Regions from separate parts of the Rubrobacter tropicus genome, predicted to be linked through region 1. Evidence: riboswitches for the same ligand, from Rfam matches in the RefSeq annotation. Region 1 holds a riboswitch; each other region holds the start of a gene.
What was found. Region 1 has a riboswitch for cyclic di-GMP ahead of GBA63_RS05690 (family 16 glycosylhydrolase). Riboswitches for the same ligand answer to the same signal wherever they lie in the genome.
Positions count from the first base shown of each region.

Region 1 (3,965 bases):
GGGGCACGGCCGCGAAGCGGGCGCCGTCCGTCGGGTCGACGGCGCCGCGGTAGGCGTTGTGGGTGTACTGGACGAAGCGCTCCTGGCCCGTGCTCGTTACGTTTACCCGCGAGCGGTTCATCGCGAGCCGTTCGGCCACTATGCGCCTGGAGAAGTGGTACTTCTCGTCTATCTGGGCGACGTCGCGGCGCCGCACGCCCATCTTGTCCATCTTCTGGGCGCCCAAAGAGTGGGCCGTGAAGCTGAACGGGACGCCCGTCCTCTCTTCGATGAGCGCCGCGCACAGGCCGCCGTCCCCGTAGTGGGAGGTGATGGCGTCCGGCATGGAGCCTTCGTCCTCGTAGAAGGAGAGCAGGTTCGGGACGAACTCGGTGCCGAGGTAGGGCCACAGCTCTTCCTTGGGCAAGAAACGGTCGGGGCCGCAGGGGATGCGGAGTATCCTGACGTTCGGGGCTTCGGGGTAGGCGTCGGTGGGGGATTCGAACTCGGGCCAGTTTGGGTCTACGACGCGGCGGGTGACGATGTCCACCCTGTGGCCGAGGTTGCCCATGGCGAGCGCCAGCTCCTTGACGTAGACGAGCTGGCCGCCGAAGTCCGGGTGGGCCGTCCAGTAGGAGTCCTCCGGGTCGAAGTTGCCCTGTGGGTTGATAAACGCTACGTGCATCCGGTTCTCCTCGACTCTGCGCTGTTACTTTCCGTCTTCTGCGTTCGCCCCTTCGTCCAGGCGGGCGTAGATCTCCCCGCGGTCGATGTCCGCGGGGAGGGGGCCCTTGGTGGTCAGCTTGCGCTCGACGATCTCGCGGGCGAAGAGGACCGAGCGTTCGACGGGGTTGTCGTCAAGGAGCGCCGTCAGGAATCCCGCCCAGAACGAGTCGCCCGCGCCGGTCGCGTCGACGACGTCCACCGGGCGGGTCGGGACGTGGGCCGTGATCTTGCCGTTCTCCGAGATCAGGTTCCCCTCGCCGCCCATCGTGAATACGACGGTCTCGGGGCCGAGGTCGTGGAACATTTCTATGTACTGCTCGGGCTCGTAGTCGGGGCCGAAGACCCGGCGGGCGTCGTCGGCGGAGGGCTTGGTCAGGTTGACGTGCCTGTAGGCCTCCCGGATAACGCCCTGCGCCTCCTTGTAGTCGGGCCAGACCCTGCGGCTGTAGTTCGGGTCGAGCGAGACGATCTTGCCCATCTCCTGCGCCCGGCGGAAAGCCCCTATCACGGCCGAGCGGCAGGGCTCGCGCGAGAGGGCGAAGGTCGAGGAATGTACGACCTTCGCCCGGTCTATCGCCTCGTCCGGTATCTCATTCGGTTCGAGCAGGTAGTCGCCGATGCGGAACTCCTCGAAGTCGGGGGTGGTGGCCGTTGAGGAGACGAAGATGACGGTGGTGTTGGTCCTGTGGTCCATCTGGAGGTAATCGGTGACGACGCCGTGACGCTGCAGCTCGCTCTTGAGGAACTTCCCGAAAGCCCCTATGCCCGTCTTGGCGATCACGGCCGACCGGCCCCCGAGCTTCGAGACGTACACGGCGATGTTGGCCGGCGACCCACCGAGATACCGCTTGAAGGTGGTGGCGTTGCTCAAGGTGTCCGTCTTCTCGGCCGAGATGAAGTCGACCACCATCTCCCCGATGGTGAGGACGTCGAGTTGCTGTCTGGAGGAAACCATGACGCGTAGGTTACTCTACATGCCCCATCCGTACATAGAGCGCCAGGAAGAGCGAAACCTCTTACCCCGCGCACGCCTCGAACGCGGTAACGTATACGGAGTTGCGGGTATCTGATTCCGGAGTCGGGTCTTACGAGGCGGGGGCTTTTTGTGAAGCGAGTTTGGGTTTTGTTCGCGGTTGGGGCTTTGCAGGTGTTCTTGATCTCCGGCGTCGCCCAGGCGCAGGGCGCGGGCTTTTTCGACGGCTTCGGCACTTTCGAGGCCGCCCGCTGGACTAAAGAGAACCACGCCCTGGGCCGCGGCTACCTGGACGCCGACAACGTGAGCGTCGCCAACGGCCATCTGCGCCTCAAGATGCCGGCAAACACCGTGCAGGGGGCGGAGATCCGATCCAACAACCTCTACTACCACGGTTCCTACGCAGCGCGCCTGAAGCTGCCGAACACCCCGGGCTCCGTCACAGGCTTCTTCGTCTACCGCCCGCCGGACTTCGCCCGCGAGATAGACATAGAGATCCCGAACGACTCTTCGCGCAGGATCTGGTTCACCACCCACGCCGGCGGCCGGACGACGAACCACGTCACCATGCGCCTGCCCTTCGATCCCACGGCCAGTTTCCACGACTACGCCTTTACTTACGGGCCTGGGGCCGTGCGCTTCTACGTGGACGGCAAGCTCATGAAGACCTTCAACACGGGCCTGCCGCAGAACACGATGTACCTCTACACGAACACCTGGTTCCCGACCTGGCTCGACGGCAAGAAACCACGCCGAGACTCCTACGTTCTGGTCGACTGGATCCGGCACACCCGGTAGAATACGTTGCTGGGGAGTCCTCTTCCGGGGGCCATCGCGGACCAGAGTACGACCGTCGGGCCGGAGCGCCGGACGTTCACGATAAGGGCAAACCCGCCGCGAGGCGGGGACGCAAAACCACGGGCCTCCAGCGCGGGAGGCGGCCGGGTTACCGAAAGGAGCGCGCTTGCGACGGGTACTCTCACTCCTGTTTGCCGGGTTGGCCTTCACGATCGTCTTCGCCGGGACCGCCGGGGCGCAGGAAGCCACGAGCTTCTACGACCCCTTCGACTCGTTCGATACCGCCCGCTGGTCGACCGGCGACCACAACCTCGGGCGCAGCTACCTCGACCCGACCAACGTGGACGCGAGCGGGGGCAACCTGAGGATCAAACACCCCGCCCGCTCCTACGAGGGGGGCGAGGCCCTCACGAACGCCCTCCACGGCTACGGTTCCTACTCCGCCCGCGTGAAACCCGCGTACGCCCCGGGCTCCATCACGGGCTTCTTCCTCTACAAGAGCCCGGACTTCGAGAGCGAGATCGACATAGAGATCTACAACGATCGCTCGGGCCGCGTCATGTTCACGACTTACGCCGGCGGCCAGCAGACCCACACCGAGACCGCGCAACTCGGCTTCGACCCGACCGCCGCCTACCACGAATACGCCTTCGACTACGCCTCGGACTCCATGACCTTCTACGTGGACGGCCGCCCGATGCGCACCTGGGACACCGGCATCCCCCAGACGTCCATGCACCTGATGGTCAACTCCTGGTTCCCGGCCTGGCTGAACGGCAACAGGCCCAAGAAGACCGTCTACACCCAGATCGACTGGATCCGCCACACGGCAACCGCCGCGACCCCCTGACGGACGGCGAGGGGCTCGCGAGTGGGCCAGACTGGTGGGTTCTGAAGCTTCAGGTTTCGGGTCGCCTGCTTCGCAGGCTCTCAGGATTCAGGGGTTGTTTTCGGCACCCCGCCTCGCTTACCGCCCCTGATGCCTGTGGTCTGTGCCCCTTTTGGGTCGTTACTTCCGCAAGGCGCCGTAAAACTTCAATGCTCTCGTACTTCTCAAAGATGCTGAAAGCCGCTTTCAGGCCTGGCAGCCGCCCTCTTCCCGCAACCTCTCTCGCAAGAGGCCCAGGAGCCTGACGAGCTCACGCCGGTCTTCCTCGGAGAGCCCTACGAAGAGCTCCGCCACGTCCTTGCGGTGCTCTTCGTACTGGGTTTCCATGGTCCTTCCGCCCTCGTCGGTCAGCTCTATGACGATCGCGCGCCGGTCGGTGGGGTGGGGCAGACGCCTGACCAGGCCCTCCTGCTCCAGCCCGTCGACCAGCGCCGTCACGTTGCGGCGCGTCACCCCGAGCTCGTCGCTGATGCCGCTCATGATCTTGGGCCCCCCGCAATGCAAGGCCCCGAGCAACCGCATCCGCGCGTAACTGACGCCCGGCTCCCGCATCCGCGAACGTACCCACTTCATGTACGCCGGCCCAAACGCGGCGAACTC
Region 1 is NZ_CP045119.1:1,174,403-1,178,367, forward strand. Features, by position in the region: gene GBA63_RS05675 (PfkB family carbohydrate kinase) at 1-664, opposite strand, end outside; gene GBA63_RS05680 (carbohydrate kinase family protein) at 689-1,660, opposite strand; gene GBA63_RS05685 (glycoside hydrolase family 16 protein) at 1,811-2,476, shown strand; cyclic di-GMP riboswitch class I at 2,553-2,632, shown strand; gene GBA63_RS05690 (family 16 glycosylhydrolase) at 2,643-3,326, shown strand; gene GBA63_RS05695 (MarR family winged helix-turn-helix transcriptional regulator) at 3,552-3,965, opposite strand, start outside.

Region 2 (3,965 bases), 830 kb from region 1:
CCCTCCTCTTCGGTGTCTTGCCGACCCGCGTCGTCAGACAGTTCGTCTGTGGCCACGACGGGCAGGGAGCCTTCCAGGTAGGCGGCCCGGGTCGCGCGGCGCTGGATCTTGCCGCTGGATGTTTTGGGTATGCTCCCGGTCCTGACCAGGACGATGGTGTGGGCCTCCAACTCGTGAAGATCCGCCACCGCGCTGCGCACGGCCGCGGCCACCTCGTCGGCATCCACGTTCTTCACGTGGCTGCGTTCCAGCTCGTGGACGATCACCAGGCGCTCGTCCCCGTCGATGTCCACGGAGAAAGCGGCGCTGCAGTCCGGACGGAGGGCCGCGTGGCTCTGCTCCGCCGTAAGCTCTATGTCTTGCGGGTAGTGGTTGCGTCCACGGACGATGATGAGGTCGTTGAGCCGCCCCGTGATGAAGAGCTCCCCGTGGTGCAAGAACCCCAGGTCGCCGGTCCGCAAGAAGGTCCCTTCGCCCGTATCCGCCAGGTAAGCCCCGAACGTGTCCTTCGTCTCCTCGGGCCGCCCCCAGTACCCTTGGGCGACGCTGGGACCCGACACCCACACCTCTCCCACGCGGTCGGGCGGGCAGACGGTCAGGGTTTTGGGATCGACCACGACGATCTCCTGGTCGGCCGGAGCGCGCCCGCAGCCCACGATCGAACGCTGGCCTCCATCCGACGCGGCGACGGCCACCCGATCCCGCTCGAGCTCAGCCCCTTCGAGGGGGAGCACCACGGGCGGATCTTGCCTCCTTCCCCCCGACACGAACACGGTCGCCTCCGCGAGGCCGTAGGCCGGGTAGAACGCCTCCCATCGAAAACCGCAGGGCGCGAAGGCCTCCGCGAACCGCTCCAGGGTCTCCCGCCGGATGGGCTCGGCCCCGCTGAAGGCCAACTTCCAGCCGCTGAGGTCCAGGGTCGCCCGCTCTTCGGGGGTGATCACACGGGCGCAGAGGTCGTAGGCAAAGTTGGGCGCGCCGGCGCTGTCGGCCCCCGTACGGGAGATGGCCCGCAGCCAGCCAAGGGGTCGCTGCATAAAGGAGGCGGGCGGCATGAGGGTGGCCGGGAAGCCCCCGTAGAGCGGCTGCAGTATCCCGACGATCAGCCCCATATCGTGGTAGGGGGGCAGCCAACTCACCATGTGGCTGCCCGCCGAGTGCCCGAAACCGTGGTAGATCAGGGCCAGGTTGTGCAGCAGGTTGCCGTGGGTGACCATTACTCCTTTGGGCGAGGAAGTAGAACCCGACGTGTACTGCAGAAAAGCAAGCGTATCGGCGTCCACCTCGGGCCGGCGCCACGCTTCGGCCCGGTCTTCGCCGTCGTCGGTGGACAGCCAACGCAGCGACCTCATCTCCGGGGCGTGCGCGAGCCGCTTCTCCAGGTTGGACAGGACGGGAGAGGGGGCAAGCGCCACGGTCGCGCCCGAGTCCGTGGCGATGGAGCGCAGCCTGGATATGGGGCGGTTGAGCCGCGGCGGGTAGGCGGGCACGGCCACCACCCCGGCGTACAGGCAACCGAGGAACGCGGCGGCGTAGTCAAGGCCAGGGGGGTAGAACAGGAGGACACGCTCCCCGGTCTCGACCCCCAGAGCTTGCAGCCTCGCGGCCACGTCCCGGGCCCGCCCGTCCAAACCCGCGTAATCCACGAAGTCCCCCGCGGATTCCCCATCCTCCAGGAACATGAAAGCTTGGTCCCTGGCCTGGTGCGACGCCCTGTGCACGAGCAGATCTATCAGGGTGTCGGGCTCGACCTCGTCGTCGGGAAAGGGCGGGCGGAGGTCGTCGGGCACCTCTTGACGGCCGCCTTTGTGCAGCACCATGTTCCCCCTCCAGGATAGTTTGTCCGCGTCACGCGAGCGCTGCCGCGGCGTACAGCAAGCGGCCCCCGCTTCCCGCACGCGCGGCCTTTCGCATGAAGAATAGCACGAGCCTTTCGGGAGGATGCTTGCCGCGTTCACGTAACCGGCCACTTACCGTGCGAACCAAGCTACTTGGCGTACCATGACCCCATGTCGCCACAAACACCCGCGTGTCGCACGGCGCGACCCCCGGCCACGATGTACAATGTCGGGCGTCCTGGAAAAGGTAAACCCGCCGCGAGGCGGGGGCACAAAGCCACGGACCTCACTCACGGGGAGGCAGCCGGGCCGCCGAAGGAGAGATAGAGTCTATGCCGTCCTTCTTTCTCGGAGCCGAAGGGCGCCCGACTCAAGCATGATCAGCGCGTGGAAGAGTGAGGGGGGGCGGTCGCGGGCGTGGCTCGTCTACCTGATCGTGGGCGCTCTCGCGACGGTCGCGTACTTTTTCCTCCCGTCACCGGCCGCGCAGGACACCCTCCGCCCGCTCTTCAACCTGGCGGCGCTGGGGGCGTTCGTGGCCGGCATCCTCATGCACCGGCCGAAGCGTCCGCTGCCCTGGTACCTCTTCACCCTCGGCACGCTGTTCTTCGTCCTCGGCATCGTGACGTTCGTCTACTACGAGGTCACCCTGGGGAGGACCCCGTTTCCTTCCCTGGCCGACGCGTTGCTCATCGCCAGCTACCCTTGCGCGGCCGGCGCCCTGCTGCTTTTCCAGCAGCGCAGGTTCGTTCGCGACAGGGCCAGCGTCATCGATCCCATAATCGTCGCCGTGGGCGTGGGGGTTATCGCGTGGGTCTTCTTGATGCGGCCGTTCTTCGAGGACCAGTCGCTCACCCGGCTCGAGCAACTCGTCTCCGTGACCTACCCGCTCATGGACGTTCTGCTGCTCGCCTTCGTGGTGCGGATGTTGCTCGTCTCCGGCGAACGCCCGTTCGCCTACTACCCGCTGGTCGCGGGTGTGTCGTGCACGCTGGCTTTCGACGCCGCCTACACCGTGTCGACGCTGGCGGGCACCTACGAAACCGGAACCCCGGTCGACGCCCTCGAGATGCTCTTCCTGGTTTTTCTGGGTACCGCCGCGTTGCACCCGTCGATGGTGGATCTCTCCGACGGCGTCGCGCCGGATCCCGAGACCAGGCTCACGCGTCGACGCCTCGCGCTACTCGCGGCGGCCTCCCTGACGGCCCCCGGGCTGCTCGCGGTCCAGGCGGCGCGGGGGGCGCCGCTGAGCGTGCCCGTGATCGCGGGGGGCTCGGTCGTGCTTTTTTTGCTGGTGCTGTTCCGCATGATGGGCCTCATGCGCAACAACGAGCGGGCCGCGGCGGAGATCCGCCACCTCAACGAGGGACTCGAAGAACGGGTCGAGGAACGTACCTCGCAGCTAGAAGCCGTCATCGACGAGCTGAAGGTGGCCAGAAACGAGGCCGAGGCGGCCAACAAGGCCAAGAGCGAGTTTCTGGCGAACATGTCCCACGAGATTCGCACCCCCATGAACGGCGTCATAGGCATGACCGAGCTCCTCCTGGACACGCCGCTCGACGCGGAGCAGCGCGAGTACACCGAGACGGTGAGGGCGTCGACCGAGAACCTGCTGGTCATCATCAACGACATCCTGGACTTCTCCAAGATCGAGGCCGGGAGCATGGACTTCGAGAAGCTCGACTTCGACCTGGAGGCCACGGTCGGGGAGACAATGAGCTTGCTCGCCGAGCGGGCTCACGCCAAGGGCCTGGAACTGGCGAGCCTGGTCGACCCCGGGATGCCGACGGCCCTCAGGGGCGACCCCGGACGCCTGAGGCAGGTTTTGATCAACCTGATCGGCAACGCCATAAAGTTCACCGAGCGGGGAGAGGTGATCCTGCGCGTCGAGATGGCCGAGGAAACCTCCCGAACGGTGACGGCCCGATTCGAGGTAGAGGACACGGGCATAGGGATGAGCGAAGAGCAGCAAGCGCGCCTGTTCCAGCCTTTCACCCAGGCGGACGCCTCCACGACGCGCCGCTTCGGCGGCACGGGCCTCGGCCTCGCCATCTCCAGGCAGCTGGTGGAGCTTATGGGGGGAGAGATCGGGGTGGAGAGCCAACCGGGCAGGGGGAGCACCTTCTG
Region 2 is NZ_CP045119.1:340,313-344,277, reverse strand. Features, by position in the region: gene GBA63_RS01530 (aminotransferase class I/II-fold pyridoxal phosphate-dependent enzyme) at 1-1,820, opposite strand, end outside; cyclic di-GMP riboswitch class I at 2,075-2,155, shown strand; gene GBA63_RS01525 (response regulator) at 2,215-3,965, shown strand, end outside.
Region 2: another riboswitch for cyclic di-GMP. It lies ahead of GBA63_RS01525 (response regulator); the one in region 1 lies ahead of GBA63_RS05690 (family 16 glycosylhydrolase).

Region 3 (3,965 bases), 890 kb from region 1:
GACTGCGGCGCTCCGATCCGGGCGCCGGACAACGTGCCGGTCGTCTCGTACGCGCTCCTCGGGGGACGGTGCCGGAGTTGCAAGTCGCGCATCTCCCTCCGATACCCGCTCGTCGAGGCCCTTACAGGGGTGCTCTTCGCGGCGGCGGCCCTCAGGTTCGGGTTCGGCCTGCCTCTACTCTCGGCGCTGGTCCTGATCGGGACGCTAGTCGCGCTGGCCGGCATAGACCTGGAGCATCGCCTGCTCCCGAACGTAATAGTCGGCCCGGCGGCGGTGGCCGGATTGGCCCTCTCCATCCTGATCAACCCCGGGGCGTGGTGGGTGTATACCGTCTCCGCCCTCGCCGTTTCGGGCGGGTTGTTCGCGCTCGCCATCGCCTACCCCGGCGGCATGGGGATGGGGGACGTCAAGATGGGCGGGATGCTCGGGACGTTTCTGGGGCCGTACGCGGCCCTGGCGGTCTTCCTCGGCGCGCTCGTCGGCTCCGTCACCGCTGGGCTCCTCATGGCGGGTGGAAAGATAGACCGCCGCGCTGCGCTTCCCTTCGGGGTGTTTCTCGCCGTCGGGGGGATCTTGGTCCTCTTTGCGGGACCATACCTCTGGGGGTTCTACCTCGAATTCGCAGCAAGGCTCGTTGGTGGGCCGTGAACCCGGATCGGGGCGCGGTTCGTCTCTACTACGGCGGTTTGCGGAAGGACCGAACCTCGTTGTCTGTGAGGCACTTAGTGCGGTTTGCGGAAGCACCGGGCCCGTCTAAAACCCGGGCTTTCGGGTTCCAAGGTTCTTGGGTTCTCAGGTTCTAAGGCGGTTTGCGGAGGTATCGAGCCTACCGCGAGCAGCCATCCGGGTTCTCGGGTTCTCAGGGGAGGAAGGTCGGGGCCCGCCCGCGGCTTCGGGGCGCGCCCCTGAAAGCCTCGGTGCCCCGTGGGCGGCGAGGGTCAGTTTTTCCGCAAACCGCCGTAAGGGGTGGCGGGTCGGGGCTTGCTCGCGGGTTTCGTGGCCCACCCCTCGAAACCTCGAGAACACCGAAGGCCGGTCCTCGTGCAAACCGCTCTAGGTCTCTTGGGTTTTGAAGCGTGGGCCGGGAGACTGCAGGCAGGCTCCACCCCACCCCTTTAGAACCTGAAAACCTAAAGACCTAAAAGCCTATTCGTGATGGGCTTGAGTCTTCTGCGGTCCGTGCCAGGCACCCGAGCTTTACTGCTCGAAAGCAAGGTCGTTGACGACGATATTGACCTCCGTGACGTGCAGGCCGGTTAGGCTTTCGACGCGGGAGATCACGTTCCGGCGCAATTCCTGGGCGACGCTTGCGATGTTCTTGCCGTAGTCGACGTTGATGGTCAAATCGACGGCCGCCTGGCTCTCGCCGACCTCTACGGAGATGCCGCGCGGCCGGCCCGACCCGCCCGTGATGTTGCCCAGGAACTCGCCGACGGTCGGGGAGCTGTCGCCAGGGAGCCTGGTGCCCCCGTGGGAGAGGTGCGCGCCGCCGACCTCCCCGGCGGCGGCGTTCGCGATGGCGAGCACCACCCCGTCCCCGATCTTCGTGGTCCCGCGGTCTCCCTGCAGCGGGCTCGCGCCCGCGCGCTCCTGGCTCGTCTCCGTCACCATTCCTCCTTTTCGATCCCGGATGCAGTCGTAGCATACCCGCTGCGGTGTTTTCGTTCCCGCGTGGGGTTGTAAACGCGACCACATTCCCCATACGAATCGGAAAAACAGTCTATCGGCAGGATTGTTTCTTTCAGCCTGGCCGTATACAATGCTCCGGTTACGAAAAGGCAAACCCGCCGCGAGGCGGGGGCGCAAAGCCACGGGCCTCACGTAGGCAGCCGGGTTGCCGAAAAGGGAGATTCGATGCGGATTACTACTCGTCCGGCCGGTTACGCGAGTACCGGCCTTGCCCGTGCGGCGGTTCGTGCTGTGGCATGGGGTCGATGAGGATGGTGGCGGGCGCCGCGGAACGGGGTCGGCAAGACGCGGCGGCCCTGATCCGGACCCACAGAGAGACCGGGGACAGGAAGGCCATAGAAACGATACTAGATATGCACGGGGGGCTAGTCGCCCACCTTGCCGGGCGGCACGCAAGGGTTTCGGACGAGGCCTACGAGGACCTGATACAGGTCGCCCACGTGGGGCTCATGAAGGCCGTAAAGAACTACGAAGACGCCCCGGGCGCGGGGTTCGCGACCTACGCTTACGCCGTGGTGGACGGTGAGATCCGCCACCACCTCCGCGACACCCAGCTCGTAAAGAAACCCCGCTGGTCGCGCGGCCTCTACTCCAAAGTCACCTCGGCGGCGGCGCGGCTCGAAGCAGACCTCGGCCGCAGGCCCGAACTCGAAGAGATAGCCGAAGAGGTCAACGTCTCGCCAGACGGCATCGTCGAGTTGATGAAGCTCTACCACGACACGAGCGTCGTCTCGCTCGACGGCGCCGAGGAAGAGGGCATTGACCTCTCGGCCATCAGGAGCATCCACCACGAGAGTTTCTCTCTCCCGATAGAGGACCGCATCGTGCTGGAGCAGGCCATAGAGTCGTTGAGCGAGATCCAACGCAGAGTCGTCTACCTGTTCTTCTACAAGGACCTAACGCAGACGGAGGTCGGAAAACGGCTCGGGCTCTCGCAGCGAAAGGTGTCGCGGCTCGTCGCTTCTTCTGTGAAGTCGCTGAGAACGCTCTGAAGCGGTGGATTGATGGAGTCGAGCAGCTGGCGCCTTGATGACAGTGGCCGCCCGGTGGGCGAGTGGGGATTCACGCTGCCGGAGGTTGTAATCACCATCGTCGTCCTGGGTGTCCTTATGGGCATCGCCAGCTCTACCTGGTTCAGCGTGATAGAGAGCAGGGCCGTGGACTCCGCAGCCAACCAGTTGGCGTCTGATCTGCGGCTCGCCCATACCAGGTCCACCAACCAGTTGGCGAACTGGCGCGTCGTCCTCTCGCCCGAGAAAGCCAAGGAGAGCATGGGCCCCGACTACTATCTGGTAAAGATGACGAGCTCGGGCGGCGTTGCCGCGGGCACCGCCATAGATCGCACCCTGCCGGACAATACAAAGGTCGTGGGTGTGCCGGCGCTCCAGGACGATGCCGCCGTCACCACCTTATACTCGACCCTGGGATTATCCGGGCCCACCCGATCGCTGGAGTTCTCTCCGGACGGGTCGATGCGAAACGTGACGGTCGGCGCCGGATCCAACGAGATCCGGGTGACGGTAGATGGCAACCCTACGACTAGACTAGAGTTCGTAGATGTGACCTCGAGGATAAAGGTTGACTAGATTTCTCAAGGGCGAATCCGGCTACTCGCTGGTCGAGGTGATGGTGGCAATCATGATCCTCGCCGTCGCGATCATACCGATGGTTAGCATGTTCGACGCGGGCCTCAACGCGGCCGTCGCGGGGAGCAACTACGATCAGGCGCGGGCGCTCGCGAACGAGAAGCTGGAGGAAACCAAGGCTCTGACCCTTCCGGCCGCGCTTGCCCGTTACCCGGTGGGAAGCTCCACCGACTGCAACCCCGCGCCTCCCGCAGGCTCTCCTTTCGCGTCTCCGTCGGGTGGCTGCGAAGTGACGACCCAGTACATGCGCCTCGGTCCATCCGCCGTAGAGCCTGCCGGTTACCAGACGAACCTGATCCAGGTCAGCGTGACCGTGGATTGGGCGTCCGGTGGTAATTACGAGGTCACGGGGTTGGTCGCCAAGTGAAGTGCCTCAAGGTGAAGGTGCGGCGGTCACTCGCGGAGGAGGACGGATTCACCCTCACGGAGTTAATGGTAACGATCCTGTTGATGTCTGTTGCTATGGGTGCCCTCTACTCCGTCTTCGACATGAGCTTGCGGGTGTTCAGCTTCGGTAACGACAAGACCGAGGCGGTAGAAAACGCCCGGCTGGGGCTGGAGCGGATGGAGCGCGAGATCCGGACCGCCTACCCGTACAACAAGCTCGACGGGGTCAGCACCAACGACAAT
Region 3 is NZ_CP045119.1:2,062,304-2,066,268, forward strand. Features, by position in the region: gene GBA63_RS10245 (prepilin peptidase) at 1-648, shown strand, start outside; gene GBA63_RS10250 (Asp23/Gls24 family envelope stress response protein) at 1,198-1,608, opposite strand; cyclic di-GMP riboswitch class I at 1,768-1,842, shown strand; gene GBA63_RS10255 (sigma-70 family RNA polymerase sigma factor) at 1,926-2,681, shown strand; gene GBA63_RS10260 (pilus assembly FimT family protein) at 2,736-3,275, shown strand; gene GBA63_RS10265 (type IV pilus modification PilV family protein) at 3,268-3,702, shown strand; gene GBA63_RS10270 (PilW family protein) at 3,714-3,965, shown strand, end outside.
Region 3: another riboswitch for cyclic di-GMP. It lies ahead of GBA63_RS10255 (sigma-70 family RNA polymerase sigma factor); the one in region 1 lies ahead of GBA63_RS05690 (family 16 glycosylhydrolase).